Regions from separate parts of the Streptomyces sp. NPDC005181 genome, predicted to be linked through region 2. Evidence: riboswitches for the same ligand, from Rfam matches in the RefSeq annotation. Region 2 holds a riboswitch; each other region holds the start of a gene.
What was found. Region 2 has a riboswitch for cobalamin ahead of ABZV38_RS06345 (ribonucleoside-diphosphate reductase subunit alpha). Riboswitches for the same ligand answer to the same signal wherever they lie in the genome.
Positions count from the first base shown of each region.

Region 1: linked by a shared signal. The riboswitch ahead of ABZV38_RS25970 (hypothetical protein) and the one ahead of ABZV38_RS06345 (ribonucleoside-diphosphate reductase subunit alpha) in region 2 are both predicted to bind cobalamin.
Region 3: linked by a shared signal. The riboswitch ahead of ABZV38_RS04390 (cobalamin biosynthesis protein) and the one ahead of ABZV38_RS06345 (ribonucleoside-diphosphate reductase subunit alpha) in region 2 are both predicted to bind cobalamin.

Region 1 covers NZ_JBEXID010000047.1:21,324-30,752, forward strand. The annotation lists gene ABZV38_RS25945 (ABC transporter ATP-binding protein) at 83-1,051, opposite strand; partial or broken gene ABZV38_RS25950 (transposase) at 1,223-1,441, opposite strand; gene ABZV38_RS25955 (hypothetical protein) at 2,206-2,673, shown strand; gene ABZV38_RS25960 (2Fe-2S iron-sulfur cluster-binding protein) at 2,979-4,619, opposite strand; gene ABZV38_RS25965 (hypothetical protein) at 4,791-5,078, opposite strand; gene ABZV38_RS25970 (hypothetical protein) at 5,071-5,532, opposite strand; cobalamin riboswitch at 5,970-6,130, opposite strand; gene ABZV38_RS25975 (ABC transporter ATP-binding protein) at 6,294-7,343, opposite strand; gene ABZV38_RS25980 (iron ABC transporter permease) at 7,340-8,935, opposite strand; gene ABZV38_RS25985 (iron ABC transporter substrate-binding protein) at 8,942-9,429, opposite strand, start outside.
Region 2 covers NZ_JBEXID010000006.1:70,841-80,269, reverse strand. The annotation lists gene ABZV38_RS06345 (ribonucleoside-diphosphate reductase subunit alpha) at 1-2,389, opposite strand, end outside; cobalamin riboswitch at 2,531-2,669, opposite strand; gene ABZV38_RS06340 (GNAT family N-acetyltransferase) at 2,710-3,210, opposite strand; gene mctP (monocarboxylate uptake permease MctP) at 3,364-5,019, opposite strand; gene ABZV38_RS06330 (DUF3311 domain-containing protein) at 5,016-5,228, opposite strand; gene ABZV38_RS06325 (GntR family transcriptional regulator) at 5,491-6,267, opposite strand; gene ABZV38_RS06320 (extracellular solute-binding protein) at 6,573-7,856, shown strand; gene ABZV38_RS06315 (sugar ABC transporter permease) at 7,941-8,927, shown strand; gene ABZV38_RS06310 (carbohydrate ABC transporter permease) at 8,924-9,429, shown strand, end outside.
Region 3 covers NZ_JBEXID010000004.1:64,607-74,035, reverse strand. The annotation lists gene ABZV38_RS04410 (cobyrinate a,c-diamide synthase) at 1-646, opposite strand, end outside; gene cobO (cob(I)yrinic acid a,c-diamide adenosyltransferase) at 640-1,248, opposite strand; gene ABZV38_RS04400 (putative cobaltochelatase) at 1,248-3,272, opposite strand; gene ABZV38_RS04395 (cobyric acid synthase) at 3,451-5,010, opposite strand; gene ABZV38_RS04390 (cobalamin biosynthesis protein) at 5,007-5,987, opposite strand; cobalamin riboswitch at 6,138-6,269, opposite strand; gene ABZV38_RS04385 (hypothetical protein) at 6,432-6,665, opposite strand; gene ABZV38_RS04380 (inorganic phosphate transporter) at 6,678-7,979, opposite strand; gene ABZV38_RS04375 (class II aldolase/adducin family protein) at 8,273-8,995, shown strand; gene ABZV38_RS04370 (hypothetical protein) at 9,075-9,429, shown strand, end outside.

The DNA.
Region 1 (9,429 bases), on a different contig from region 2:
CCGAAGGCGAACGACGGTCGAGCCCGCCTTCGCAACCCCCAACGCTACCCCACCTGGCTGGGGAGCCTGGAACGCCTCCGATTCATGGATGCAGTGTTGCCTCGCCCTTGACGAGGATGCCAGTGCGCTGGCCCGGGCGTACGGCGACGGGCCCGGCGACCCGGATGCCGACGGGGCTCTCCAGGCCCTCGACGGAGACGGTGACCATGGCGTCGTGGCCGTAGAAGGTCACGTCGGTGACGGTGCCCTGTGCGGCATTCGCGGTTTCGGTGAGCTGGAGTTGCTCGGGCCGCAGCAGGACGGTGCCCTCGCTCCGGCCTACGGGGGGCGCCACGAGGGGAAGGTGACCGAGTGCGGTCGTTGCGGTGCCGTGGTCGGCGGTGCCGGGGATGAGTACGGCGTCGCCGACGAAGCGCGCCACCCAGGTGTCGGCGGGGTGGCGGTAAACCTGTTGCGGCGTGTCGCACTGACCACCGCGGCCGTCCCGTACGACGGCGACGAGGTCGGCCGTGGAGAGGGCTTCCTGCTGGTCGTGGGTGACCAGCAGGGCGGTGGCTCCGGTGGCGCGCAGGGCGGCTCGGACATCTGCCCGGACACCGGTGCGCAGGGCGCTGTCGAGGGCGTTGAACGGTTCGTCCAGCAGGACCAGGGCGGGTTCCGGCGCCAAGGCGCGGGCCAGGGCGATGCGCTGCTGCTGGCCGCCGGACAGCTCGTGCGGCATCCGGCCGCCGTAACCGTCGAGGCCGACGAGTTCGAGCATCTCCTCCGTGCGGCTGCGGCGCTCGGCGCGGTCGTGGCCGTTCAGCCCGAAGGCAACGTTGCGGGCGACGCTCAAGTGCGGGAAGAGCGCGCCCTCTTGGGGGACGATGCCGATGCGGCGGCGCTCCGGGGGAAGGTGGACTCCGGGGCCGGACAGGGTGCGCCCACCGACGGTCACGGTGCCTGCGCCGGTGCGCAGGAATCCGGCGATGATGCGGAGCAGGGTGGTCTTGCCGCAGCCGGAGGGGCCGTTTCGCTGTCCACGCTCGCGAGCTTGGCGGCGCAGCTCCACCCGAGCAGCCGGAGTACCGCCCGCCGGCTTTGTTGGTGAGTTACGAGAGCGCCTGTAGTTCAGCGGCAAGAGCTCCCTCTTCCACGGGGGCTCTGCACGACGAAAGGGCCCGGGTGCTGCCGAAGTCCAAGGTCGATCTGTACGCGGCGATTCGCCGTGATGCGCGTCAGGGCGTCGGGTTCCTGACCGTGCAGAAGGCGTTGTCGTCGGCATGGCCACCGGTATCGGCGACTCGGGCCTGTCACCGTGCTCGGCCAGGAGCTCCAGCAGCATTCGGTAGCCAGCCGCGTCGTCACTGATCCGGCGCTTGGCCAGCAGCTCTCCAGCCCCGTCGACCAGCGCGATGTCGTGGTGTCGTTCCGCCCAGTCGATCCCGCAAAACACGGTCATGCCTCTCCCATCCTCGAGCGTCTACGCAGGTCACGAGCACATGCGGGTCACGCGGCGTCCTAATCCCAGGACTCGATCGGTCCGCCATCTCGGTAGCCGTTCGTGACACCAGCGCACCCCAGGGGCCTCTGCCTGCGCCAGAGCTCGCAGCTCGCGGAGGTGAACAGGAGGTCGCCCTGCGGCGGGCTCGCGCCACGGCGACAACGAACGACGCACGCGGGCGGGTTTCACGGAACTTGGAGACGCCGGATCCGCGCCGCTCTCTCGTAAGACCTCACGGGCCGGGGAGATTCCCAGGCGTCTGCCCGGCGCCCGCACGCTCCGTGAAACCCGCCCACACCGTGACAGCGCCGCTCTATCGGGAGGCCTTATCAGCCAGGGGTCTTACAGGCGTCCGTCACGCCAGACGGCCCAGAAGCCGAACTGCAGCCCTCTGGAACCACCTTCACAACGGATTAGTTAGCCTCGCCGTTTCACTTGGCGTGAGACCGGTTGCTGGCCGGGAACGCGAAAGTGCCTTCAGAGCTGGGACGATGAACCTTGTCGAGGGTTTCTGTCGGTCCAGGTGGAGGGCACTTTCTACGTGCAAGGTATCGGTTCGCGTCCCAAGCTCCATGTCTCCGCTGACGGTTCGGGGGTGGCTCTGCCGCCCAGCAGCCCCAACTGAAACGGCGAGGCTAAATCCAATACCGGGGTATTGAGGCTAAATCTGACCCAGCGGTTATTGCCGTGCAGCTCGAACCGGAGTTCCATACCCTGCCCGGATGATAGAGAACTCCGAGAGGCTCATGCAGGTACGCGCGGGATTCGAGAGGGTCCATGTGGAGCTCCACTGGTACGATGGCCCCAGGAAGGGGATTGCCGATGTCCAGGGGTCACCGCACTACTTCGAGGCGATTCATGACTACTGGCATCCCGACGATCCCTACGACGACGAGTACCTTGTGTGGCCAGTCGACGAAGCGTCGCTCTCCCTGGAGCATGAACAGTCAGCGGTAGCCGCCGACTGGCGCGAGCGCGCGGCCGAGGGCAGCCCGACGACGGGCCCGCCTGTCGACATTTTCCACGGTGGGGTCGACAGGTGCTACGACGAGTTGCAGGCGTTGCTCGGGCCTCGGCGGAAGGCACCCGCTGACGCGCGGCGGCTGGTGGCCGAGTGGAAGACCCCCGCAGAGGACCGGGACGACGTGGAAGCGCCCGCCTACATGGTCAGGTGGCGCCAGGAACGTTGAGGCCGGTGGCGCGCGAAGTCGGCGAGTCCGTTGATCCAGCCGGCCCCGAGGCATTCAGGTCAGAGCCCATCCCGCCCGCCGCCAGGGCCTGCTCGTCGATCTCCGTGATCACGGCCACAGCGGAAGCATGACAGTCGCGACTTGGGTTGTCCGTCAAGCCGTCTCGCCATGCGGACTCTGGCCAAAATCGGTCAGATGAGGGTGGATGCGGCACGCATGCGTCCGGGATCACACCGTGCGGAAGTCCGAGTGGCGTGAGCGGGGCGACACGGGTGACGCGCACAGGTTGAGCGCCCGCAGCGCCATCACTGCTGGTCGAAGTCGATCGTCACGCCGCTGCACACAGGGTGTGTCCGGCAGGCCAGGACGTAGCCAGCTTCGATCTCTGATGCCTCCAGGTCGCAGTCCTCGAGTCGTACAGGGCCTCCGGAGGATTTGGCACGGCAGGTGCCACATATGCCTTCGCGGCACGAGTAGGCGAGGTCGATACCGGCACGCAGACCGGCATCGAGAACGGTTTCGGCCTCGCTGACCATCACGGTGTTCTTCGCGCCTCGGTCGATCAGCGTCACCTCGTGGGACCGGCTCGCGCTCCTGTCTACGTCAGACGAGGGGGAGCTCGGCGGTGCACCGCCTGCGGTGAACCGTTCGCTGTGAATGCGTTCCGCGGCAAGACCCCCGTCGGTCAGGGCGCTGCGCACGCCGCTGACGAGCGCCTCCGGGCCGCACATGAATGCTTCGTCCGCTTCACCGGCGAGACCGAGTACCTCCGTCAGTTCACAGAACTTCTCACGGGTGAGGCGCCCTTGGAACAGCGGGTCGACGGTCTGGGAACGACTGAGGACGTGGACCACTCTCAGGCGCTCGGCGTACTTCTCCTCCAGGTGGGCGAGTTCCTCTCGGAAGATCGTCGAGGCATCGTCCCGGTTGCCGTAAACAAGGGTGCACCGGCTGCGCGGCTCCATGACCAGGGTGCTCTTGACGATGGAGAGGATCGGGGTGATGCCGCTTCCGGCCGCGATTCCCAGCACGTGGCGAGAGCGGAACGGGTTGAGGTCGATCGCGCAGCGTCCGCTGGGGGCGCCGACTTCCACCTCGTCGCCCGCCCGCAGGGAGGTGTTCACCCATCGGGACATGCGGCCCGCCGACTGCGCTTTGACAGCTACGCGCAACTCGCCGTCGGCGATGCCACTGCATATGGAGTACGGGCGGCGGAGCTCCGCGCCGTCGAGCACGGTCTTCAGCGTGAGGTGCTGGCCAGGGCGGAAGGTGAATTCAGACGAGAGGTCGTCGGGGACCTCGAAGGCCACGGACACGGTGTCGGCCGTCTCCTGCCGGACGTCGGCGACCTTGAGCCGGTGGAATCCGCGGTGCTGCGCCGACTCGGTTGGGGCAGGCGTACGGGCTGCGGTGTGCCGGACACGCCGCCCGGCGGCCAACCGGTACACGACGAGGAAGACGAAGGCCGCGCCGATGAGGGCTCCGCTGTACTGCACCAGCGGTCCGCCCGCATCACTGCCCGCGGTGAAGGTGTGCGCGGTGGCCGACACGAACACCACGAAGGCGGTGCGGTGGACGTAGCGCCATATCCGTTCCGGGAGTTTGGACTTGAGCAGCGAGGTGGTCTGAACGGCAGCCAGGAAGTACAGGGCGAGCACACCGCACGCCTGGGCAATGGGATTCGCCTCACGGGCGAACGGAACCAGCAACTGCATCCAGCCGAAGGACAGCTCGGGGTCGAGTACGAGCGCGGCCAGGTGCAGGACCGTGAAGGTCAGGGACAGGCCGCCCAACCAGCGGTGCAGGTCCAGCAGCCAAGCGGGGGCCGGCCGGCCCCCCAGCACTCGGGTGGAGAGCAGTAGTCCCCAGAGCGCCGCCAGGGAGACCAGCCACCACGCGGTCAACCCGGTGGCGCGAGCCACGTACCACCACAGCCGGGGGTCCATCGTGTGTACCTTTCGAGAGTGCCGACGCGTCGGCTGGGGGATGCAGGGACAGGCCCGCTCGCCGTGCAGGCGTGTCGAGCACGTGGAACGGGGCTGGGGATCGTGCTGCCCCTGCGCTTCTGCGGGCATAAGGACTGTCGGAGCGCTCCGTGAGGCCGACGAGTCCGCTCGTCAGCTTGAAGTCCGCAACTCGCGCTCTGCGTATGCCAGACCGACGTATCGCCGCACGATCGTGACGATCCGCACCGGATGCTCCGACGGGGCGGGCTGCGCCTCGCCCCCCGATGGCTCCTGTGCCTCACGCCGATCACCTTGCTCCTGATGACGGACGGCGTCCTTGGCGTGCTGGGTAGAGGCGAACTCAGCCACCAACAGCAGTGTGACCGCCAGACTTGCGCCTCCGATCAGCGTCCGGGCCACGGCAGCCGGACGCCGACGCCTGCCGACGCGATCAGTCATCGTCCTCGTCCTCGCCGTGCTTCTCGTTGTCGCCGGAGTCGCGGACGCCTTGACCATGCTCGCCCTTCTTGTCCTTCATGTCCTTCTTGTCTTTCTTGCTTTCTTCCTTGTACTCCACTTCGACGGGTCTCACCGGGTCGGCGGGGCGGGTCGCCGCCGGCTTCGGCGAGCCGACGGCCCGACTCAACACCGTCGACCCGTTGGTCCCGATACCCTCCGCGTCCGAGGCTCGCCACTCGGGCGAGGGCGGTTCAGTCGGGATGTCCACGTATCGAGTGACCTCAACCGTCGGCACTGGACTGGGTGTTACAGGTGGCGTGGAAGCGGCGCCCGGCGGCTTGAGGCCAGCCGTGTTCGGCGCCGGCTGACCCGTAAGAGTGGCCACGACGACGATGCCCGAAGCGCCGACGGCCACTACGGCGCCCGCCAGAGCGAGAGCACGACGATGTTCCACGAATTTCCTCCAGAGTGTTCCGAGCAGCCGAAAACGTCAGCCTTGGCTCGCGGGGATGGTTCCGATCCGCCCTCTCCCACACACGCGAGGGCGAGGTCTCGGCCCGCCAGACACATCGGCGCACCGGGAACCGGACGCGGTGAGGCGCGACTGACAGAGACCTTCTGTCGAACGTGAGTTGGCCGGGACCGCGCAAGAGAGCGGTTGGATGGGGCGAAGGTGTGCTCACCCGTGCACGTACGGGTGCGGGAACGGGGAGCAGTCGACCTTCTGCTCGCCCGTCGGCGGTTGCGGCTAGCCGAGCATCAGCCCGCTGAGAAGCGTGGCGCGGGAAAAGGCCGACGTCGCGGGCGGCAGGGTCCCTGCGGACCAGGCGGCGAATCCGGCTGCGGTGGGCAGCGCCACAGCAAACCTCCTTGGGGAACACGCGTCCCGTTCGATGGAGCATGCACGACAACGCGGGGTCTGACTCACCGATGGACACCATCCCTGGGGAGGCGACGCCGGTTCACAGTGGCGCGACCGTGCCGGTATCTCACCGGACTTCCGCGCGCTGTCGTTTCAACGTCGAAAACGTACCGCCCAGCGCTACTTTCAGCCAAGGGCGCATGGGGGCGCCATTCGTCACACTAACGACGGGCGTGCGCCCCGCGCAGCTGCGCTGAATCTCCGTCAGGCACCGTGCGCTGGAACACACGCCAGATCGTGCCGCAGCCACATGATCCCTGGCCCGCGTCCCGCCCCGGGGAGCACGTCCGGAATCACACGGCGGCGGAGTGCAGAGTCGCCTCCCCCATCACCTCGATGCCTGTGCGCTCCCCGGGCCGGGTGGCGGCCGGGCTGGGGACCCGGACGTCGATGGGCTCGTCGATGCCGTCCACAGCAACGGTGACCATGGCGTCGTGACCGTAGAAGCGAACGTCGGTCACCATGCCACTGGCTTCGGCCGCATCCGGGGCAGTCAGTCGGAGCTGCTCGGGCCGGAGCAGCACCACGCCCTCGCGGACCCTGCCGGGCGGCTCCGTCAGTCGGATGCGGCCCAGCACGGTGGCCGCCATGTCTTGGTCCGCAGTGCCGGTGACGAGTACCGCGTCACCGACGAAGGCGGCGACCCAGGGGTTGGCGGGACGGCTGTATACCTCGTGCGGTGTGTCGCATTGGGCCACGCGGCCGTCCCGTACGACGGCGACGAAGTCGGCTGTGGAGAGGGCCTCCTGCTGGTCGTGGGTGACGAGCAGGGCGGTGGCTCCGGTGGCGCGCAGGGCTGCGCGTACGTCGGCCCGTACGCCGGTGCGCAGGGCGGCGTCGAGGGCGTTGAACGGCTCGTCGAGGAGGACAAGGGCGGGTTCCGGTGCCAGGGCCCGCGCCAGGGCGATGCGCTGCTGCTGGCCTCCGGATAGCTCGTGCGGCATGCGGTCGCCGTAGCCGGCCAGACCGACGAGTTCGAGCATCTCCTCCGTGCGCCGTCGGCGGGCGGCCCGGTCGAGGCCGGTCAGGCCGAAGGCGACGTTGCGGGCCACGCTCAGGTGCGGGAAGAGCGCGCCTTCCTGGGGCACGATGCCGATGCGGCGGCGTTCGGGCGGAAGGTGGACTCCGGGGCCGCTGAGTGCGCGTCCGTCGAGGGTGACGGTACCCTCGTCGGCGCGCAGGAAGCCCGCGATGATGCGCAGCAGCGTGGTCTTGCCGCAGCCCGAGGGACCGAGGACAGCGGTCAGTGCACCGCCGGGGACGGTGAGGTCGAGGCCGTCGAGGACCGGCGCCGCGCCGGGGCCGTACGCCTTGGCCAGTCCGGCGATCTGCAGGTCGGTCATGTGCGGTGCCTTCCGAGGAGGTAGGACGGGATGGCGGCCAGCAGGATCAGCGCCGCGGCGTAGGGCGCGGCGGCGGCGAAGGATCCGGTGCCGGTTTCCGTCCAGAGACGGGTGGCCAGGGTGTCCATGCCGGTGGGGCGCAGCAGGAGGGTCGCGGGCAGTTCCTTCATGCACACGACGAAGGTGAGCGCAGCTCCGGCAGCGACGCCGGGGGCGGCCAGCGGCACGGTCACCTCGTGCAGCACGCGCAGCGGGGAGCGGCCGAGGGAGCGGGCGACGTCCTCCAGGACGGGCGGGGACTGGAGGACGGCCGCGCGGGTGCCGGCCACGGCTACGGGCAGGAAGAGCACGGCGTACGCACAGACCAGCAGCGGGAGTTCCTGGTAGATCGGTTCGGCGTAGCGCACCGCGAAGAAGACGAGGGACAGCGCGACGGTGATGCCCGGAAGGGCGTGGCCCGCATAGGCGGACTGCTCCAGCAATGTGGCTGTGCGGCCGCGGTGGCGGGCGGCGATCACCCCGACCGGCAGCGCGAGGAGCGTGGTGAGCGCGGCGCCCGCTGCGGCAACGCCGAGGGTCGTGGCGGCGGTGTCGAGAAGGGTGTCGGGGTCCCAGGTCGCGGAGTTGCCGACGGCGAGCCAGTACCCGAGCGTCGCCAGTGGGGTGAGGACGGCGACGCCGGTGACCGCCGCGCACCAGGCCAGGGCGGGCACCTGCCAACGGCCCAACAGCGCGGGGACGGCGGGGCGCGCGGTGCCGCCGCCCGTCCTCGCGTGGCCTGCCCGGCCCCGGGTCCGTGCCTCGGCGGCGACCAGCAGGATCGTCATCACCACGAGGACGACGCTGAGCGCGGCGGCCGGGGTGCGGTCGAAGCTGGCGCGGTAGGAGGTGTAGATGCCGCGGGTGAAGGTGTCGTACCGCATCAGGGAGACGGCGCCGAAGTCGGAGAACACGTACAGCGCGACGAGTACGGCGCCACCGGCGGCCGCGGGCCGCAACTGCGGCAGCGTCACCCGCAGGAAGGTCTTCAGCGGTCCGTGGCCGAGCGATCGGGCGACCTCCTCTTGCGCGGGGTCGGTGCCGCGCAGCGCGGCGGTGACGGGCAGGTAGACGTACGGGAAGCTCACCAGCGTCAGTGCGAGAGCCGCGCCCGTGAAGCCGGCCATCTCCGGGAAGGCGGACAGCCAGGCGAACGCGGCGACGTAACTGGGCACGGCCAGTGGCAGGGTCACCAGCACCGACCAGGCGCGGGCGCCGGGCAGGTCGGTGCGTACGGTAAGCCAGGCCAGCGAGACGCCCAGAACCAGGCAGGCAGAGACGACCACGGCGGCCAGTCCGAGGCTGCGGCCGAGCAGTTGGGCGGTACGGTCGTCGGCGATGACGTCCCAGGCGAAGGCAGGGCCGCGCTCCAGGGAGCGGACGGCGAGGTAGCCGAGCGGCAGCAGGGCGAACACCGCGGCGACGGTGGCGGGGACGAGCAGGACGGCAGGCGGCCGGCGCCCGGCACGCGACCGCCCGGTCGGCGTGGCGGCGCCGTCCGGGGGGTTGGCAGTGGCGGGATCCGTCGGCGTGACGGGATCCGTGGAGGGCATGAGGGGTCAGACCATCCCGGCTTCCTGGAGCATCTTCAGGGTTTCCTGAAGCGATTCCAGCTTGCCGAGGTCGATCTTCGGGGAGTCCAGGGAAGCCAGCGGCGGAAGGCCCTTGACCGTGCTGGTTACACCTGCCGCGAGCGGGTATTCCTTCGTGTCCTCGGCGAAGTACTTCTGTGCCTTTTCGGAGAGCAGGAAGTCGACGGCCTTCTGGGCGGCCGGTGTCTGGTCGCTGCCCTTGACGATGCCGACTCCGGCGGTGTTGACGAGGCCGCCCGGGTCGCCGCCGGGGAGGAAGTGGATCTTCGCCTTGACCTTGGACTCGCCCTTTTCGGCGACCTGCTCGTACCAGTAGTAGTGATTGACGAGGCCGAGCGAGACCTCGCCCTTCCCTACGCCGTCGAGCACCTTCAGGTTGTTGTCGTAGACCTTCGGCTCATTGGCCTTGAGGCCCTTGAGCCAGGCACGGGTGGCGTCGTCGCCCTCCAGGACGC
Region 2 (9,429 bases):
AGGCCTCGCAGGACTCGGGGTTTTCGAGGGAGCAGGCGATCGCGTCCGCGTCGGGGCCCGATGGCTGCTGTACGGGAATGGGGGCGGCGGCCGCGGCCTGGCCGGATGCCGCGCGGGCGATCCGGGTCGCCGGGCGCGAGCGCAGGTAGTACGTCGTCTTCAGCCCCTGCTTCCAGGCGTACGCGTACATCGAGGAGAGCTTGCCGATCGTCGGCGTCTCCAGGAACAGGTTCAGCGACTGGCTCTGGTCGAGGAACGGCGTACGCGCCGCCGCCATGTCGATCAGTCCGCGCTGCGGGATCTCCCACGCCGTGCGGTACAACGCCCGTACGTCCTCCGGGATCCAGGCGAACCCCTGCACCGAGCCGCTCGCCTCGCGCAGCGCCTCACGGGTCCGCGCGTCCCACACACCGAGCTTCTTCAGCTCGTCCACCAGATATCCGTTGACCTGGAGGAACTCACCGCTGAGCGTCTCGCGCTTGAAGAGGTTGGAGACCTGCGGCTCGATGCACTCGTACACCCCGGCGATCGAGGCGATCGTGGCGGTCGGCGCGATGGCCAGCAGCAGCGAGTTGCGCATACCGTTCTTCGCGATCCGGGCACGCAACGCGTCCCAGCGCTCCGGCCAGGTCAGCTCGGTGGCGTAGTGGTCGGGGTGCAGCACACCGCGGGCGGCGCGCGTCTCGGACCAGGCGGGCAGCGGACCGGACCGCTCGGCGAGGTCGCAGGACGCCTCGTACGCGGCGAGCATGATCCGCTCGGAGATCTTTGTGGAAAGCGCGCGGGCCTCGGGGGAGTCGAACTGCAGCCGCAGCTGGAAGAAGACGTCCTGGAGCCCCATCGCGCCCAGACCCACCGGGCGCCAGCGGGCGTTGGACCGGCCGGCCTGCTCGGTCGGGTAGAAGTTGATGTCGACGACCCGGTCGAGGAACGTCACGGCGGTACGGACGGTGGAGTCCAGCCGCTCCCAGTCGATCTCCCCGTCGGCCACGAACGCCCCGAGGTTGACCGAACCGAGGTTGCAGACGGCCGTCTCGCCGTCGTCGGTGACTTCGAGGATCTCGGTGCACAGGTTCGACGAGTGGACCACCCGGCCCGGCTCGGCGGTCTGGTTCGCGGTCCGGTTGGAGGCGTCCTTGAACGTCATCCAGCCCTGGCCGGTCTGCGCGAGGGTCCGCATCATCCGGCCGTACAGCTCGCGCGCCGGCATCGACTTGCGGGCCAGGCCCTTGGCCTCGGCGGCCCGGTACGCGGCGTCGAACTCGTCGCCCCATAGATCGACCAGCTCGGGCACGTCGGCGGGCGAGAACAGCGACCAGTCGCCGTCCGCGTCGACCCGGCGCATGAACTCGTCCGGGATCCAGTGCGCCAGGTTGAGGTTGTGCGTACGCCGCTGGTCCTCACCCGTGTTGTCGCGCAGCTCCAGGAACTCCTCGATGTCCGCGTGCCACGTCTCCAGGTAGACGGCGGCGGCGCCCTTGCGGCGGCCGCCCTGGTTTACGGCGGCGACCGAGGCGTCGAGCGTCTTCAGGAACGGCACGATGCCGTTGGAGTGCCCGTTGGTGCCGCGGATCAGCGAACCACGGGCGCGGATCCGGGAGTACGAGAGGCCGATACCGCCTGCGTGCTTGGAGAGCCGCGCCACCTGGTGGTAGCGGTCGTAGATCGAGTCGAGCTCGTCCAGCGGCGAATCCAGCAGATAGCAGGATGACATCTGCGGGTGCCGGGTGCCGGAGTTGAAGAGCGTGGGGGAGGAGGGTAGGTAGTCGAGGCGGCTCATCAGGCGGTACAGCGAGGCGACCTCGTCCAGCGCGCGCGCCGAGTCGTCCTCGGCGAGACCGGCCGCGACGCGCAGCATGAAGTGCTGCGGCGTCTCGATGACCTGACGGGTGTGCGGGTGGCGCAGCAGATAGCGGCTGTGCAGCGTCCGCAGCCCGAAGTAGCCGAACCGGTCGTCGGCGCCGTCGGCGAGCGACTGCTCGACCAGCGTGTCGAGCCGGGCCGCGTGGAGCGCCACGAACGAGGCCGTACGGTCCGCGATCAGACCCTCGCGGTGACCGACGGCGACCGAGGCGGAGAAGGACACCGCGCCCTGACCGGCCGCCTCGTCCGCGACGGCGCGGGTGAGGAGGCGGGCGGCGAGCCGGGAGTACGCGGGGTCCTCGGAGATCAGACCCGCGGCGGCCTCGGTGGCCAGCGAACGCAACTCTGCTTCGTCCGACCGGGCGTTGCGGCCGCGCAGCGCGGCGGCGGCGACGCGACCGGGGTCGGTGTCGGGCAGATCGACGGTGAGGTCGGTCAGGGTCCGCAGCAGTGCGGTCCCGGGGCCGTCGTTCGTGGTTCCCGTGGACTCGGCGACTGAAGCCGGATCGGCTGGCGCGATGGTCATGTGGTGCTCTCCCTCGCTCGGCTCGGGGCCGGGCGGGGAGCGGGGGCAGCCGGGCAGAGGCGTGCCCAGGAGAGGGCAGCACTCCGTGCGGCGTCCACCGGCCCATCCGCGAGGCCCGGACGTCTGGGCGTCCGGATCGGTCGAGCCGGACGCGCTGTCGGCAGGTCCTCGGACTTACAGGGTGCGCAAAAGTACACCGAACACACCGTTGCGGGACAGTTCCGGATTCGCACCGGATTTCCCTGCGGCGACAGCGAGCACGAGCATACATGTGGGGGCCGCCCGATGAGGCGGCCCCCATATGTTGTGTCGTGTGCGGTTTACAGGGTCAGGCTGTACGTGAGCAGCGGAAGGCCCGGAATGGGCTCCCAGTCGCGCTCCGGAGTCCGGACGAAGCCCAGGCGGCGGTAGATCCGGTGGGCCACGAGCATGGTCGGCGTCGTCGACAGGAGGAGCCGCGTGACGCCCTCCGTGCTGCGTGCCCGGTCGATACAGGCCTGTACGAGGGCCTCGCCCGCCCCGAGGCCGCGCGCCTCCCGCGCGACGGCGAGCATCCGGAATTCGGCCTCGTCGGGGCCGGCGATGTCGGCCCACGGGTTGCCGGGCGGGGCGTAGGTCACGCCGCCCAGCACCCGGCCGTCGGTGCCGACCGCGACGAGCACGTCGGCCTCGACGGCGCGGCGTGGCACGTCGCGGAGTTGTTCGAGATACGGGTCGTCGGCGCCGAAGTCGAGCAGGCCGTCGTCGAGGTACGCGTGTGCGGTGATCTCGCCGAGGGCGTGGTGTTCGGTGGGGTCGACGGGCCTGATCGATAGGTCCATGGCGGAAGTGTGCCGTACGGAGGTGGGGCGGTGGGTGCCCGGGTGCGCCCGGGGTGCCGCTCTGTCCTCGATCGCCGGACGGGCTCGGTGTTGCTGATGTGGCCCGCCCGGCGTGGGCCGGGCGGGCCACATTTTCTGGCCGGTGCAGCAGGCCTAGTTGGCGGACGGGCTCGCGTCGGAGGCCGTGGTGGGCTGCGACCTGGCGGACGGGAGCTCCACCTGGACGGCCGGGTCGCCGGCGTCCGCCGTGTAGTCGGCCGGTGACGTCTCGTCGATTCCGGCCGGGGCCTTCAGCGCGTTCAGGACGAACGTCAGCACCACCGTCACCACGGCGTTCAGTACGAACGCCGTCAGGCCGATGTAGCCGATCTCGCCGATCCCCGGGATCTCCTTCGAGGAGCCGCCGAAGTGGGCCTGGGTCGGGCTCGCCACCCCGTACGCGGCGAGCGTGCCGTACGCCATGCCGACCGCCCAGCCGGCGAGCAGCGCCCAGCGGTGGAACCACCGGGTGAACAGGCCGCCGACCAGGGCCGGGAACGTCTGCAGGATCCAGATCCCGCCCAGCAGCTGGAAGTTGATCGCGACCGTCTTGTCCATCGTGAGGACGAAGACGAGCGCGCCGACCTTCACCAGCAGCGACACCAGCTTGGAGACCTTCGTCTCCTGGGCCGGGGTCGCGTCGGGCTTGAGGAAGTCCTTGTAGATGTTCCGGGTGAAGAGGTTCGCCGCGGCGATCGACATGATCGCGGCGGGCACCAGCGCGCCGATCCCGATCGCGGCGAACGCGACCCCGGCGAACCAGTCGGGGAACATGTTCTCGAACAGCTGCGGGATCGCCAGCTGTCCGTTCTGCACCTTGACTCCGGCGGCGATCGCCATGAAGCCGAGCAGGGCCAGCAGGCCCAGCATCAGCGAGTACAGCGGCAGGATCGTGGTGTTGCGCCGGATCACGTCACGGCTGCGGCTGGAGAGCGTCGCCGTGATGGAGTGCGGGTACATGAAGAGCGCGAGCGCCGAACCCAGGGCCAGGGTGGCGTAGCCCCATTGGCCCGGATCGGCCGGCGCGAGGGCGCCGCGCGGCTTGCCGGTTGCGGGGTTGGTCTGCGAGAACGCCTCGCCGGCCTTGGCGAAGATGTCGTCGAAGCCGCCCAGCTTGATCGGGATGTAGATGATCGCCACCACGATGACCAGGTAGATCAGCCCGTCCTTGACGAACGCGATCAGTGCGGGGGCGCGCAGCCCGGAGGAGTACGTGTACGCGGCGAGCACCGCGAACGCGATCAGCAGCGGCAGGTCCTTGATGAACCAGTGCGTGTTCTCGCCGCCGCCGACGCCCATCACGTCCAGCACCGCCTGGATGCCGACGAGCTGGAGCGCGATGTACGGCATCGTGGCGAGGATGCCGGTGACGGCGACCGCCAGCGAGAGCCCCTTCGATCCGAAGCGGCCGCGGACGAAGTCCGAGGTGGTGACGTACCCGTGCTTGTGCGACACCGACCACAACCGCGGCAGGAAGGTGAAGATCAGCGGGTACACGAGGATGGTGTACGGGACCGCGAAGAAGCCGGCCGCGCCGGCCGCGTAGATAGCGGCGGGGACGGCGACGAAGGTGTACGCGGTGTACAGGTCGCCGCCGAGCAGGAACCAGGTGACCCAGGTGCCGAACGACCGTCCGCCCAGCCCCCATTCGTCGAGGCTGGCCTCGTTCTCGGCCTTGCGCCAGCGCGCGGCCATGAAGCCGATGACCGTGACGGCCAGGAAGAAGAAGATGAAGACGCCGAGCGCGACGCCGTTCACGCCGTCCTTCATGCGGAAGCACCCCCCTTGCGGGAGCGCTGGTCACGCTGCCACAGCGTGTACGCGACCATCGTGAGCGCGGTGGAAATCAGCACCCAGAGCATCTGGTACCAGTAGAAGAACGGAATGCCGATGAAGGCCGGGTCCACCTTCGCGTACGAACTCACCCAGAGCATCGCCACGAACGGCGCGATGAGGCAGAGGGCGATGACTACCCTCATAGGTGTGACCGTTGGTGGTTTCGTATCTGTTTCTTCTGGCATATGGCGACTCCGTCCCCTCGCTGACCACCTGTTGTAATGCGCATGAAATCTAGGGGAGAGTTCCGGCCAGCGTCACCCCCTGTCCGTATTTCGGTCCTGCAACGGTGTGGCGGGGCCGGGGAAGAGGATGCTGTCCGGGGGGCCGACTCCTGATACTCCGTCCCTGTTCGGGCAGTCGGCCGTTCGGTAGCCGGCCGGCCAGGAGCCGGGTCCCGCCGTCTCAGTCGGTCGGCCGCTTCAGACGCGCCACGAACTTGTAACGGTCGCCGCGGTACACCGACCGCACCCACTCCACCGGTTCGCCGTGTCCGTCCAGGGAGTGGCGGGAAAGCATCAGCATCGGCAGGCCCACGTCCGTACCGAGGAGTCCGGCCTCGCGCGGGGTGGCGAGTGAGGTCTCGATGGTCTCCTCGGCCTCGGCCAGCCGTACGTCGTACACCTCGGCCAGTGCCGTGTACAGCGAGGTGTACTTCACCAGTGAACGGCGCAGTGCGGGGAAGCGTTTGGCCGACAGATGCGTGGTCTCGATCGCCATCGGCTCGCCGCTGGCCAGGCGCAGCCGCTCGATCCGCAGCACCCGGCCGCCGGTGGTGATGTCGAGCAGCCCGGCGAGAGTGTCGTCGGCCGTGACGTAGCCGATGTCCAGCAGCTGCGAGGTCGGCTCCAGCCCCTGGGCGCGCATGTCCTCGGTGTACGAGGTCAGTTGCAGGGCCTGGGAGACCTTCGGCTTGGCCACGAACGTGCCCTTGCCCTGGATGCGTTCCAGCCGGCCCTCGACCACCAGCTCCTGGAGTGCCTGGCGCACGGTGGTGCGCGAGGTGTCGAACTCGGCGGCCAGGGTCCGCTCCGGCGGCACGGGGGTGCCGGGCGGCATGGTGTCCGTCATGTCGAGGAGATGGCGCTTGAGACGGTAGTACTTCGGCACGCGGGCGGTACGCGTGGCCGCGCCGGTTCCCGTGCCCGTCTCGTTCTCCGAACTGCCCCCGTCGGCACCCATCGCCCGCCTTCCCGACTGCTGCGCTGCTGCCGTCACCGGCTCCTCCATCTGTCGCGGCTCACATGGTGGCACGGTCCGGTCACGGCTCGTCGCCCTCCCTCAGGTGTCGGTCCTATAACGGACGCGAGTGCACTTCTTATACACCCTTGACACCCCTAAAGGTCTAGGCCAAGCTCCCGGTACTGGTCTAAACCATTAAAGACCAGGTCCCAGCCCCACGGGCAGTACCCGTCGTATGCGGTTGTGCGACGGACGGCGATCTCGGGTGGTGGGGGGAATTCTCTTGCATCCCTGAGGAGGGTGTCGTGAAGCGCGGACTCATCGCGGCCATTGGTGTCGTAGCTCTCATGGCCGGTGCCACTGCCTGTGGCTCGGACGACGGCAAGGGCGACAGTGGCAAGAAGACCGGCCCCGACAGCTACAAGGGCCAGACGCTGACCGTCTGGGCCATGGACGGCTCCACGCCTCCCGGCTGGACCAAGGACCTGACCGCGGCCTTCAAGAAGAAGACCGGCGCCACGCTGAAGTTCCAGACCCAGAAGTGGGACGGCATTCAGCAGAAGATCACGACGGCCCTCTCCGAGTCGACCCCGCCGGACGTCATCGAGGTCGGCAACACCCAGACCCCGGCGTACGCGGCCACCGGCGGCCTCGCCGACCTGAGCGGCCTCAAGCAGGAGATCGGCGGCGATTGGGTCGACGCGCTCAACAAGTCCTCGGTCTTCAACGGCAAGCAGTACGCCGCCCCGTGGTACTTCGCCAACCGTGTCGTCATCTACAACAAGAAGGTCTGGGCCGACGCCGGCATCAAGGACACCCCGAAGACGCGCGACGAGTTCTTCAAGGACCTCGACGCCATCAAGAAGAAGGGCAAGGCCGAGCCGATCTACTTGCCCGGCCAGAACTGGTACTTCTTCGACGGCCTGACCATCGGTCAGGGTGCGGACCTCGTGAAGAAGGAAGGCGACAAGTACGTCTCCAACCTCTCCGACCCCAAGGTCGCCGCGGCCATGGAGCTCTACAAGAAGTACCAGTCCTACTCCAAGGCCCCCAAGGACAAGGACGAGGCCACCCCGCAGCAGGCCGAGGTCTTCGCCAAGGGCAACGTCGGTGCCTTCGTCGGCATGGGCTGGGAGGCCGGCACGGCCATCGCGGCCAACAAGAAGATCGAGGGCGACATCGGCTACTTCACCATCCCGGGTGAGACCGCCGACAAGCCCGAGGGCGTCTTCCTCGGTGGCTCCAACTTCGCGGTCGCCGCGGGCAGCAAGAAGCAGGACCTCGCCAAGGAGTTCCTGAAGCTCGCCCTGTCCGACCAGTTCGAGGGCCAGCTGGCCAAGGAGAACGGCGTCATCCCGAACAAGGAGTCGCTCAACTCCAACCTGATCGGCAACGGCGCCGCCGAGGCCGCGGCCCCGGCCGCCGCCGGTGGTGGCACCACCCCGCTCATCCCCGAGTGGGCCGCTGTCGAGAACGCGCCGAACCCGATCAAGAGCTACATGACCGCGGTTCTGAACGGCAAGTCCCCGGCCGACGCCGCCAAGGCGGTCGAGGCGGAGATCAACAAGCGTCTCTCGCAGACGAGCTGACCGCACGCGCCGGGGGGCGGGCGACGACCGCCCCCCGGCGCTCCCGCGTGACTCGACCGTACGGCCCAAGAAGAGATGGCGAGCATGTCAGTGCAGACCGAACAAGTGGACTCGGTCCCGGCAGCCGGTGTCCGCAAGGATGACGCGCCTCCCGGCGGCCCCGCCGCATCGAGCAAGAAGCGGGTCGGTGGCTCGGCCCCGTATCTGCTCCTCCTGCCCGCACTGCTCGCCACAGCGGTGCTCCTGGGCTACCCGCTGGTCAAGAACGGCATGCTGTCGTTCCAGAACCTCAACCCGCGCCAGCTGATCCTCCATCTGACCGAGTGGAACGGCTTCGACAACTACACCGAGGTCCTCGGCAGTTCGGACTTCTGGAAGGTCGTCGAGCGTTCGGTCTTCTTCACTGCGGCCAACGTCGTCCTGATCATGGTGCTCGGGACCCTGGTCGGCCTGCTGCTCGCGCGCCTGGGCCAGAAGATGCGGCTGCTGCTCATGCTGGGCCTCGTGCTCGCCTGGGCGATGCCGATCATCGCCGCGACCACGGTCTACCAGTGGCTGTTCGCCCAGCGCTTCGGCGTCGTCAACTATGTGCTCGACAGCCTCGGCTGGCACTCGATGGCCGACTACAACTGGACGAGCACCCAGTTCTCCACCTTCTCGCTGGTCACCCTGGTGATCGTCTGGCAGTCCATCCCGTTCGTGGCGATCAACCTGTACGCCGCGTCGACGACGATCCCCAAGGAACTGTACGAGGCCGCGTCGCTCGACGGTGCCGGAAGCTGGAAGAGCTTCACGTCGGTGACGTTCCCGTTCCTCAAGCCGTTCCTGCTGGCCACCACGTTCCTCGAAGTCATCTGGGTCTTCAAGTCCTTCGCCCAGCTCTTCGCGATCAACGGTGGCGGCCCGGACCGGCTCACCGAGACCCTGCCCGTCTACGCCTTCGTCGAAGGTGTCGGCAACCAGCACTTCGGCATGGGGTCGGCCATCTCGTTCCTGACGATCATCGTCCTGCTGGCGATGACCGGCTACTACCTGCGCACCGTACTCAAGCACGAGGAGGACGAGCTGTGAGGCGCTCACTGTTCGGCCGGATCTGGCCCAACGCGACAGCAGTCGTCCTCTTCATAGGCTTCGCCTTTCCCGTCTACTGGATGTTCAGCACGGCCTTCAAGCCGACCGGCGACATCATCACCGACACCCCGGTGTGGTTCCCCACCGACATCACCTTCGACCACTTCCAGAAGGCCGTCGCGGCGGACCACTTCTGGACCCTGGTCCGCAACTCGTTCACCGTCACCGTGCTCTCCGTGGTCGCCTCGCTGGTGATCGCGCTGCTGGCGTCCTTCGCAATGGCGCGCATGCGCTTCAAGGGCCGGCGCGGCATCCTGCTGACCTTCATGATCGCGCAGATGGCACCGTGGGAAGTCATGGTCATCGCGATCTACATGCTGGTCCGCGACGCGGACATGCTGAACAGCCTGTTCCCGCTGACGGTCTTCTACATGATGATGGTCCTGCCCTTCACCATCCTGACGCTGCGCGGCTATGTCGCCGCGGTGCCCAAGGAGCTGGA
Region 3 (9,429 bases), on a different contig from region 2:
CCACCTGCGCCCCCATCGCCGCGACAGCGGCCACCGCATCGCCCCGCCGCTCGGCCACCGGCACCAGCCCCAGATGCCGCGAGGGCGTGGCCATCTGCTCGGCCTGCCGCAGCACCCCCATCACCGGCACGCCGGACTCGTCCAGCGCCTCCCGGAGCAGCATCTCGTGCCGGTCCGAGCCGACCTTGTTGAGGATCACCCCGCTGATCCGTACCTCCGGATCCCACGAGGCGAAGCCGTGCACCAGCGCGGCGACCGACCGCGACTGCGACGACGCGTCCACGACCAGCACCACCGGCGCCTGCAGCAGCTTCGCGACATGCGCGGTCGATGCCAACTCGCCCTGCCCGGACGCCCCGTCGTAGAGCCCCATCACCCCCTCGACGATCGCCAGGTCGCACCCACGCGCCCCGTGCGCGAACAGCGGAGCGACCAGCTCCGGCCCGCACATGTACGCGTCGAGGTTGCGTCCCGCCCGCCCGGTGGCCAGCGAGTGATAGCCGGGGTCGATGTAATCGGGTCCGACCTTGTGCGGCGACACGGCGAGACCGCGCTGCGCGAAGGCCGCCATCAGGCCCGTCGCCACGGTGGTCTTGCCGCTGCCGGAGGCCGGCGCGGCAATCACCAGTCGCGGAATCGTCACCACTCGATGCCCCTCTGGCCCTTCTGCCCGGTGTCCATCGGGTGCTTCACCTTCGACATGTCGGTCACCAGATCAGCGGCCTCGACGAGCTTCTCCGGGGCATTGCGCCCGGTGATCACCACATGCTGCGTGCCGGGACGGTTGCGCATCACCTCGACCACCTCATCGGTGTCGATCCAGCCCCAGTGCATCGGGTACGCGAACTCGTCGAGGACATACAGCTTGTACGTCTCGGCGGCCAGGTCACGCTTGACCTGCTCCCAGCCCTCCCGGGCCTTCGCCTCGTTGTCCGCGTTGTCGCCGTGCAGGCCGCGCTGCACCCACGACCAGCCCTCGCCCATCTTGTGCCAGGCGACCGTGCCGCCCTCACCGCTCGCGCCGAGCACCTTCAGCGCGTTCTCCTCGCCGACCTTCCACTTCGCCGACTTGACGAACTGGAACACCCCGATCGGCCAGCCCTGGTTCCAGGCGCGCAGCGCGAGCCCGAACGCGGCCGTCGACTTGCCCTTGCCGATACCGGTGTGGACGAAGAGCAGCGGACGGTTGCGGCGCTGGCGAGTCGTCAGCCCGTCGTCCGGCACGGTGGTCGGCTGTCCCTGCGGCATTAAGCGGCCCTCCTGTTGGATCCGTTGATTCCCTGGGTTCCCTGAACGTCCCTGACGAGCCAGGCGATCGAGTCGGCCCGCAGGTCGTCCAGCGTGACGGCGGTGCCGCCGAGATCGCGCGCCAACCGGCCGGCCAGCCCGAGCCGCACGACCCCCGATTCGCAGTCCACGACGACGGACGCCGTGCCCTCTGCCTCGTGCAGCCGCGCGGCCCGCGCCGCCAGCGCCACCGGGTCCGGGCCGCCGGTCGCCCGCCCGTCCGTCACCACGACCAGCAGCGGCCGCCGCGACGGATCGCGCAGCCGCTCCACCCGCAGTACGTCATGGGCCTTCAGCAGCCCGGCCGCAAGCGGAGTACGCCCACCGGTCGGCAGCGTCTCCAGCCGTGCGGCGGCCGCGTCCACGGACGATGTCGGCGGCAGCGCCACTTCGGCGCCCGTGCCCCGGAAGGTGATCAGACCGACCTTGTCCCGCCGCTGGTACGCGTCCAGCAGCAGCGACAGAACCGCGCCCTTCACGGCGCCCATGCGCTGCCGGGCGGCCATCGACCCGGATCCGTCCACGACGAAGAGCACCAGGTTCCCTTCACGCCCCTCCCTGGTGGCCTGCCGCAGATCGTCCCGCCGCATCACGAGACCGCGCCCGGAGCGTCCGCGCGCGTGCTGGTGCGGGGCGGCGGCCTGAACGGTCGCCGTCAGATGCAGCTTGGTCAGCAGCCCATCGGGCCGCCGCGCGCCGGTCGTGCGACCGTGCTCGGTACGCGCCCGGGACCGCCGCCCCGCCGCACCCTCGCCGATCCCCGGCACGCTGAGCATCTTCGTCCGGAACGGCTCGGCAGCTCGTACGGGCTGCTGCTCTCCGCCCCCGGCCGGGCGGCCCTGCGAGGGGAGTCCGGGCGTGTCGCCGTCCCCCGCCTCGGCCTGCGGCGGCGTGTCGGGCCCGTCCCCCTGCGGAGGCTGCCCGCCCCCACCCGGCCCGTCCGGACCGGGATCGTCCCCGCCCCCGTCCCCTTCACCGCTGTTCTGCTCCAGCGTGTCGTCGAGCTTGTCCTCGTCGAGACCGGGCGCGTCGAACGGATTGCGGCGGCGCCGGTGGGGGAGCGCGAGCAGGGCGGCCTGCCGGACGTCCTCGGCGAGCACGTCGGTACGTTCCGCCCACGCGGCCAGCGCGGTCGCGGTGCGGGCCATCACGATGTCGGCTCGCATCCCGTCGACCTCGAAGGCCGCACAGGTGGCGGCGATCTGCCGCAGGGCACGGTCCCCGAGCGTCACCTGAGGAAGCAGCGCCCGCGCGGCAACGATCCGCTCCCGCAACGCACCTTCCTCCTCGGCCCACCGGGCGGCGAACCCGGCCGGATCGTCGTCGTACGCGAGCCGTCGCCGTACGACCTCGACCCGCTGATCCGTCTCGCGCGACGCGGCGACCTCGACGGTCAGCCCGAAGCGGTCGAGCAACTGCGGCCGCAGCTCGCCCTCTTCGGGGTTCATCGTCCCGACGAGAAGGAACCGCGCGGCATGCCGTACGGAGACGCCTTCGCGCTCCACGTACGAGGCGCCCATGGCGGCCGCGTCCAGCAGCAGGTCCACCAGGTGGTCGTGGAGCAGATTGACCTCGTCGACATAGAGAATCCCGCGATGCGCATCGGCGAGGAGCCCGGGCTCGAAGGCCTTCACCCCGTCGGCGAGCGCCCGCTCGATGTCGAGCGCCCCGACGAGCCGGTCCTCGGAGGCTCCCACCGGCAGTTCGACGGTCCGCGCCGCCCGCGAAACGCCGCCCCCGGCTTCGTGGGGCCCATCGGGACACGCCGGGTCGGGCGACACCGGGTCGCACGAGAACCGGCACCCGGAGACGACATCGATCTGCGGCACGAGCGCGGCGAGCGCCCGCACGGCGGTGGACTTGGCGGTCCCCTTCTCCCCCCGCACGAGCACACCACCGACGGTGGGCGATACGGCGTTCAGCAACAACCCGAGCCGCAGGTCGTCCTGCCCGACGATGGCGGTGAAGGGGTACGGGGTACTCACAAAGCCTCCTTGACGACGTCATCCATCCATGAACCGGTGACCCGTTCCGGTCCGCCTTCCAGTCCGTCCGGGCGACTGCTCAGCCCGTCCGGCGCTTGCGGACCGGGGTCCGCGGCGGACCCCGGGTCACGGGAAGCCGAGGGTCGGGGAACAAAGCCCGCCGCAGGCGGCGTCCCCCTCACTCCAGCCGCCCAGCCACCCCAGCCCCACGCCCCCCTCGGGCCGCCGGCACCTCCGGTGCCCCAGGGCCCACAAACGGCAATCCCTCCGGCACCCCCGCCTCGATCAACCGCATCAACGCCCCCGTATCCGCATGCTCCTCGATCAAGTCCCCCAGGCGGTCCAGCTGCTCTTCCCGCAGCTCCCCGAAACTCGTGTCCGGCGCCGGCACGAACCGCCGCCCCGCTGCTTCCGCGACCTCCACCAGGAACCGCCGCCGGAACGCATCGCTCTCCAGCGACCCGTGCCAGTGCGTCCCCCACACCGACCCCACCCGGCACCCGTCCAGGAACGGGTCGCCGCCCCGCACATCGGCGACCCCGTGATGGATCTCGTACCCCTCCACCGGCTCCCCGAGCGCCGAACCGACCGGCCGGGCCAGGGTCTTCTCCCGGTCGAACCGGATCCGTACCGGAAGCAGCCCGAGCCCGTCGACCTGCCCGGCCCGCGACTCCACCTCGTCCTCGATCTGCTCCGCGAGCACCTGGAACCCGCCACAGATGCCGAGCACGGGACGCCCCTGCGCCGCCCGCCGCAGCAGCGCGTCGGCCAGCCCCCGTTCGCGCAGCCAGGCCAGCGCCTTCACCGTGCCGCGCGTGCCGGGCACGATCACCAGGTCCGCGTCGGCCAGCTCCTCCGCCCGGTCCACGAACCGCACCACCACACCCGGTTCGGCGGCCAGCGCGTCCACATCGGTGAAGTTCGACATCAGGGGCACCGCGCACACCGCGACCCGCAGCACGTCCTCGCCGTGCGGCGGCGCGACGACCGACTCGCGTACGGCCCCGCGCAGCGAGACCCGCAGTCCGTCCTCCTCGTCGATGCCCAGGCCGTGGGCGAACGGCAGCACTCCGTACGTCGGCCGCCCGGTCAGCCCGTACAGCATGTCGAGCCCCGGCTCCAGCAGCGACACGTCGCCGCGGAACTTGTTGACCAGATAGCCCGCGATCAGCGCCTGGTCCTCGGCGCCGAGCAGCGCCGTCGTACCGAAGAAGGAGGCGAACACGCCGCCGCGGTCGATGTCGCCGACGACGACCACGGGGAACCGCGCGGCCCGCGCGATCCCCATGTTCACAATGTCGGTGCGGCGCAGATTGATCTCGGCCGGGCTGCCCGCCCCCTCGCAGATCACGGCGTCATACGTGCCCCGAAGCTGCTCCAGACAGTCCACGACCGTGGAGAGCAGCGACTCCTGCCGCCCCCCGTGGTAGCCGCGTGCACTCATCTCGCCCACCGGCCTGCCCATCAGGACGACCTGGCTGGAGCGGTCGCTGCCGGGCTTGAGCAGTACCGGGTTCATCAGCACGGTCGGCTCCACCCTGGCGGCCTGGGCCTGCATCGCCTGCGCGCGTCCGATCTCCGCGCCCTCGCGGGTGACGAACGAGTTCAGCGACATGTTCTGCGCCTTGAACGGCGCGACCTTCACCCCCTGGCGCACCAGCCAGCGGCAGATGCCTGCCGTGACGACGCTCTTGCCCGCGTCCGACGTGGTTCCGGCGACCAGCAGTCCGCCGCTCATGTTCCGCTCCGTCCCGCGGCCGGGCGCCGCCCCGTGGGCGACCGCCGTCCCGCGATCAGCCGGCCCGCCGCGCACACGCCGAGGGCCAGCACCCCCACCCGGCGCGACAGCCGCACCGCGCGCTCGATGTCCTCGGTCTCCACCGCACGGCCGGCCGCGCCGTTCAGCACCGGCCGGTGTTCGACACGGCCGCCGTACGCGAGGGTCCCGCCGAGCCGTACGCCGAGCGCGCCCGCGAACGAGGCCTCCACCGGCCCCGCGTTGGGGCTCGGGTGCTTGCCGGCGTCGGCCCGCCAGGCCCGTACCGCCCGCCGTGGCTGCCCCCCGGCAACCACGGCGAGCGCGGCTGTGAGCCGGGCGCCGGGCCAGCCCACGACGTCGTCCAGCCGGGCCGAGGCCCAGCCGTAGCGCAGATGCCGGGGCGACCTGTGACCGACCATGGCGTCGAGGGTGTTGACGGCCCGGAAGGCGACGAGTCCGGGCACGCCGCCCAGCGCGCCCCACACCAGCGCGCCGACCACCGCGTCGGAGGTGTTCTCGGCGACGGACTCCACCACGGCGCGGGCGATCTGCGGCCCGTCGAGGGAGTGAGGGTCGCGGCCGCACAGATGGGGCAGCCGCTCACGGGCCAGTGCGATGTCACCGGCGGCCAGCGCGCCGCCGATGGCGCGGGCCTCGCGTCCCAGCGAGGTGCCGCCGACGACGGACCAGGTGGCTGCCGCGGTCAGGGTGACGGATGCGGCGGGATGACGGCGTACGGCACGGGCGGCCAGCGCGGATCCCGCCGCGGCGCCTCCGGCGCAGACCAGGGTGTGCAGTGCGCCCCACCCGCGGTGGTCGCGCCACAGTCGGCGCTCGACGCCCGCGGCGGCCCGCCCGAACGCGGCGACGGGATGACCCCGGCGGGGATCACCGAGCAGCAGATCGCCGATCAGACCGGCCGTGGCGCCGTACGCGAAGATGCGGTCGGCTCGCACGGCTCAGCCGGCCGCCCTGCCTCGAAGGACCTTCGTACAGCCGGCTCCCGGTGGGAGCGGCTCAGAAACGGACGACGGCGCACGGCAGCCGGGCATGGCGATATGTCCTCACTCAGGGTCCGCGCCCTGGTTCGACGTGACCGGCGGCGAGAGTCTCCTGGCTCCCGGATCCGCAGTTCCCCCGGCCTTCCAGCCCGCCTGCGCGAGCCGTGACTTCCGGTGTGGGGGACTGCTCCCCGGTGACAGTGGCGGGACCGCGCCGGATTCGCACCGGCTTCCTCTGCTGTCGCCGTAAATGGCTCCTGCAGTCCACCACGCTCCGCGAACGCCCGTCAACCTGGCGTTGACCTGCGGCGGCGCAGTGTGCGCAGACGCACATCGGGCCGGACACACGCGAGGTGTGTCCGGCCCGATGGGACGCGACGACGGGGTGCGGGAAGGGGCTCAGGCGACGATGAGATAGATCCCGTACGCGACCGCGGCCGCACAGAGCCCGAAGCAGAGGTACGCGCCCGTGCGGGCGAGTACCAGGGAGCCTCCGGTGGAGCCGCCCTGCGCCGCCGGTTCCGGCTGCTTGGAGAGGCCGACGATGCCCAGGGTGAAGAGGCCCACCAGCGCCACAGTGACGACGAGGGAGACGCCGAAGACGGAACCGAGAGCTGCCCAGTCGATGTTCATGCTGATCTGTCCTTACACCGTGGCGGGCCGCGCCGGATCGGCGACGGTTCCGGCCGGGGCCGGGATGGTGGTCTTGAGGTCCGTGTCCGTGTCCGCGGCTGCGGTCGCGTCCGCCGTGGTGGCTGCAGCAGCGGTCCCGGTGGGCGGCGGGGTGACGGCCGCGATGGCGGTGGTGATGACACCCGCCGGTTCGGCGTCGTGGCCGGCGGGGGCGACATCGCCGTGACCGACCGGCTTGCGGCGGGACAGCTGCCAGATGGCGGCGGACCCTCCGATCAGCAGGATGGCGACGACGACGACTCCCCAGGTGCCCTGCTTGGTGAGCAACTCCGCGCCCGCACCGACCAGACCGGCAGCCGGCAGGGTCAGACCCCAGGCGACGAACATCCGGGTGGCGGTGGACCAGCGGACGACACCGCCCCGGCGGCCCAGTCCCGCACCCATCACGGCGCCGGAGCACGACTGGGTGGTGGAGAGGGAGAAGCCGAGGTGCGAGGAGGCCAGGATGACCGTGGCCGCACTGGTCTGGGCGGCGAAGCCCTGCGGCGGCTTGAGTTCGGTGAGGCCACTGCCCATGGTGCGGATGATGCGCCAGCCGCCGAGGTAGGTGCCGAGCGCGATGGCCAGACCGGCGGAGACGATGACCCAGACCGGCGGGTTGGAGCCGGGGGAGAGGACGCCGCCGGTGACCAGGGCCAGGGTGATGATGCCCATGGTCTTCTGTGCGTCGTTGGTGCCGTGGGCGAGCGAGACCAGTCCGGCCGAGGCGATCTGACCGGCGCGGTAGCCCTTGGCGGTGGCCTTCGCCTGGGCGTCGTTACGGATCTTGCCACCGATCCGGTACGTCAGCCTGGTCGCCAGCAGTGCGGCGAGACCGGCGACGAGCGGGGCGGCGACCGCGGGGAGCAGCACCTTGGTGACGACGGTGCCGCCGTTGACCGAGGACCAGCCCGCCGACATCACCGCGGCGCCGATCAGGCCGCCGAAGAGAGCGTGGGAGGAACTGGACGGCAGGCCGACCAGCCAGGTCAGCAGATTCCACAGAATGGCGCCGACGAGGGCCGCGAAGATGACCTCTGTCCGCAGCCCGTTCTCGTTGATGATCCCGCCGGAGATCGTTTTGGCGACCTCGACCGACAGGAACGCGCCGACCAGGTTGAGAGCGGCGGACATGGCCACCGCTGTCTTGGGTTTGAGAGCGCCGGTCGAGATGGTGGTCGCCATCGCGTTGGCGGTGTCATGGAAACCGTTCGTGAAATCGAACACTAGAGCTGTCACGATCACAATCGCGAGGAGCAGCGTGATGTGTTCCATTTACCCAGGCAATCGTTCGACGTCATTGGCTCGTGGACCGTAGGTAACCTGGGTGAACGGAAGATGAACTGGACGGGGCTTTGTGGTGACTTCAAGTGGGGTGACGTTGATCGTTTTGTCCGCTGCATGACAGCCGGAGCCCGGCACGGGGCCTGCGGTGGCCGGTATGCGACGCTCCCGCCCCGTCCCGTGGGCCGCCGGTTCCGAGGGTGAATCCGACGGAAAAGCCGACAAAGAGATGTAGGTCAACCGACGGTCTCCTGTCGGGCCCGCCCCGCTGACAGGATTCCCCCATGAGCGATCAGCATGAGGACGGCAGCGGCGCGAACGACGCGCAGGACGCACAGAATGCACACGCCGCACACGACGCGCAGGACGCCGTCGAGCAGGCCTGGCACGGCGTCGTCGCCACCGCCCGCAGGACCGCGGCGGAGGGCCTGGTCGTCGGCACCTCGGGCAATGTGTCGGCGCGGGTCGGCGACCTGGTCCTGGTCACACCGAGCGGTGTGCCCTACGACCGGCTCGGCCCCGGCGACACCGTCGCCGTCGACCTGAAGGGCCGCCAGGTCCTCGGTGAACTGGCCCCGACCAGCGAACTCCCGCTCCATCTGGCGGTCTACCGCAACAGCGACGCGGTCGCCGTCGTGCACACCCACGCCGTTCACGCCACGGCCGTCTCCACCCTCGTCCCCGAGGTCCCGCTCGTGCACTACGCCGCCGCCATGCTCGGCGGCCCCGTCCGCACCGCGGCCTACGCGCGGTACGGAACGCAGGAGCTGGCCGACAACATGCTGGGCGCCCTGCGCGACCGCACAGGCTGCCTCCTCAGGAACCATGGGACCGTCACCTACGGATCCACCCTCGACGAGGCCTACGACCGCACCGCCCAGCTCGAATGGATGTGCAGGCTCTGGCTCACCGCCAGCTCCGTCCCCGGCCACTCCCCCTCCCTGCTCACCCGGGCCCAGCTGGACGAGGTGCAGGACGCCCTGAAGGGATACGGACAGCCCGGCTGACCGGGAGGAGCACGCCGCCCGGCCACCGGACGGCCCCCGCCCACTGGCAGGGTGCGGCACACCCCCGCAGACTGAAGCGGTGCGCCCGGCTACAGCGACGGCAGCAGCTGCCCTCACCATCCTCGGCGTCGGCGCGGCAGTGGTCGCGGCCGGCCGCTACGCGAGCGACGCCGCCCTCGGGGTGCCGTCCGGACGTCCCCTCCCCGCCGACCGCAAGCTCACTGTGCACGCCACGGCGGCCGGACAGGTCACGCTCACCCGCTCCTTCGCCGCGCTCCGGCCCGGTACGTACGGTCTGGTGGGCGACGGCGTCCACGCCGTGATCGGCCCGGTGATCGAACAGGCGCCGCACGCCGCCGACGCCGTCGTGCGCAGACTGGAACGCGTCAACAGCGGCAGTCTGGAACCCGGCACCCAGGTCCGGATCACCCCCG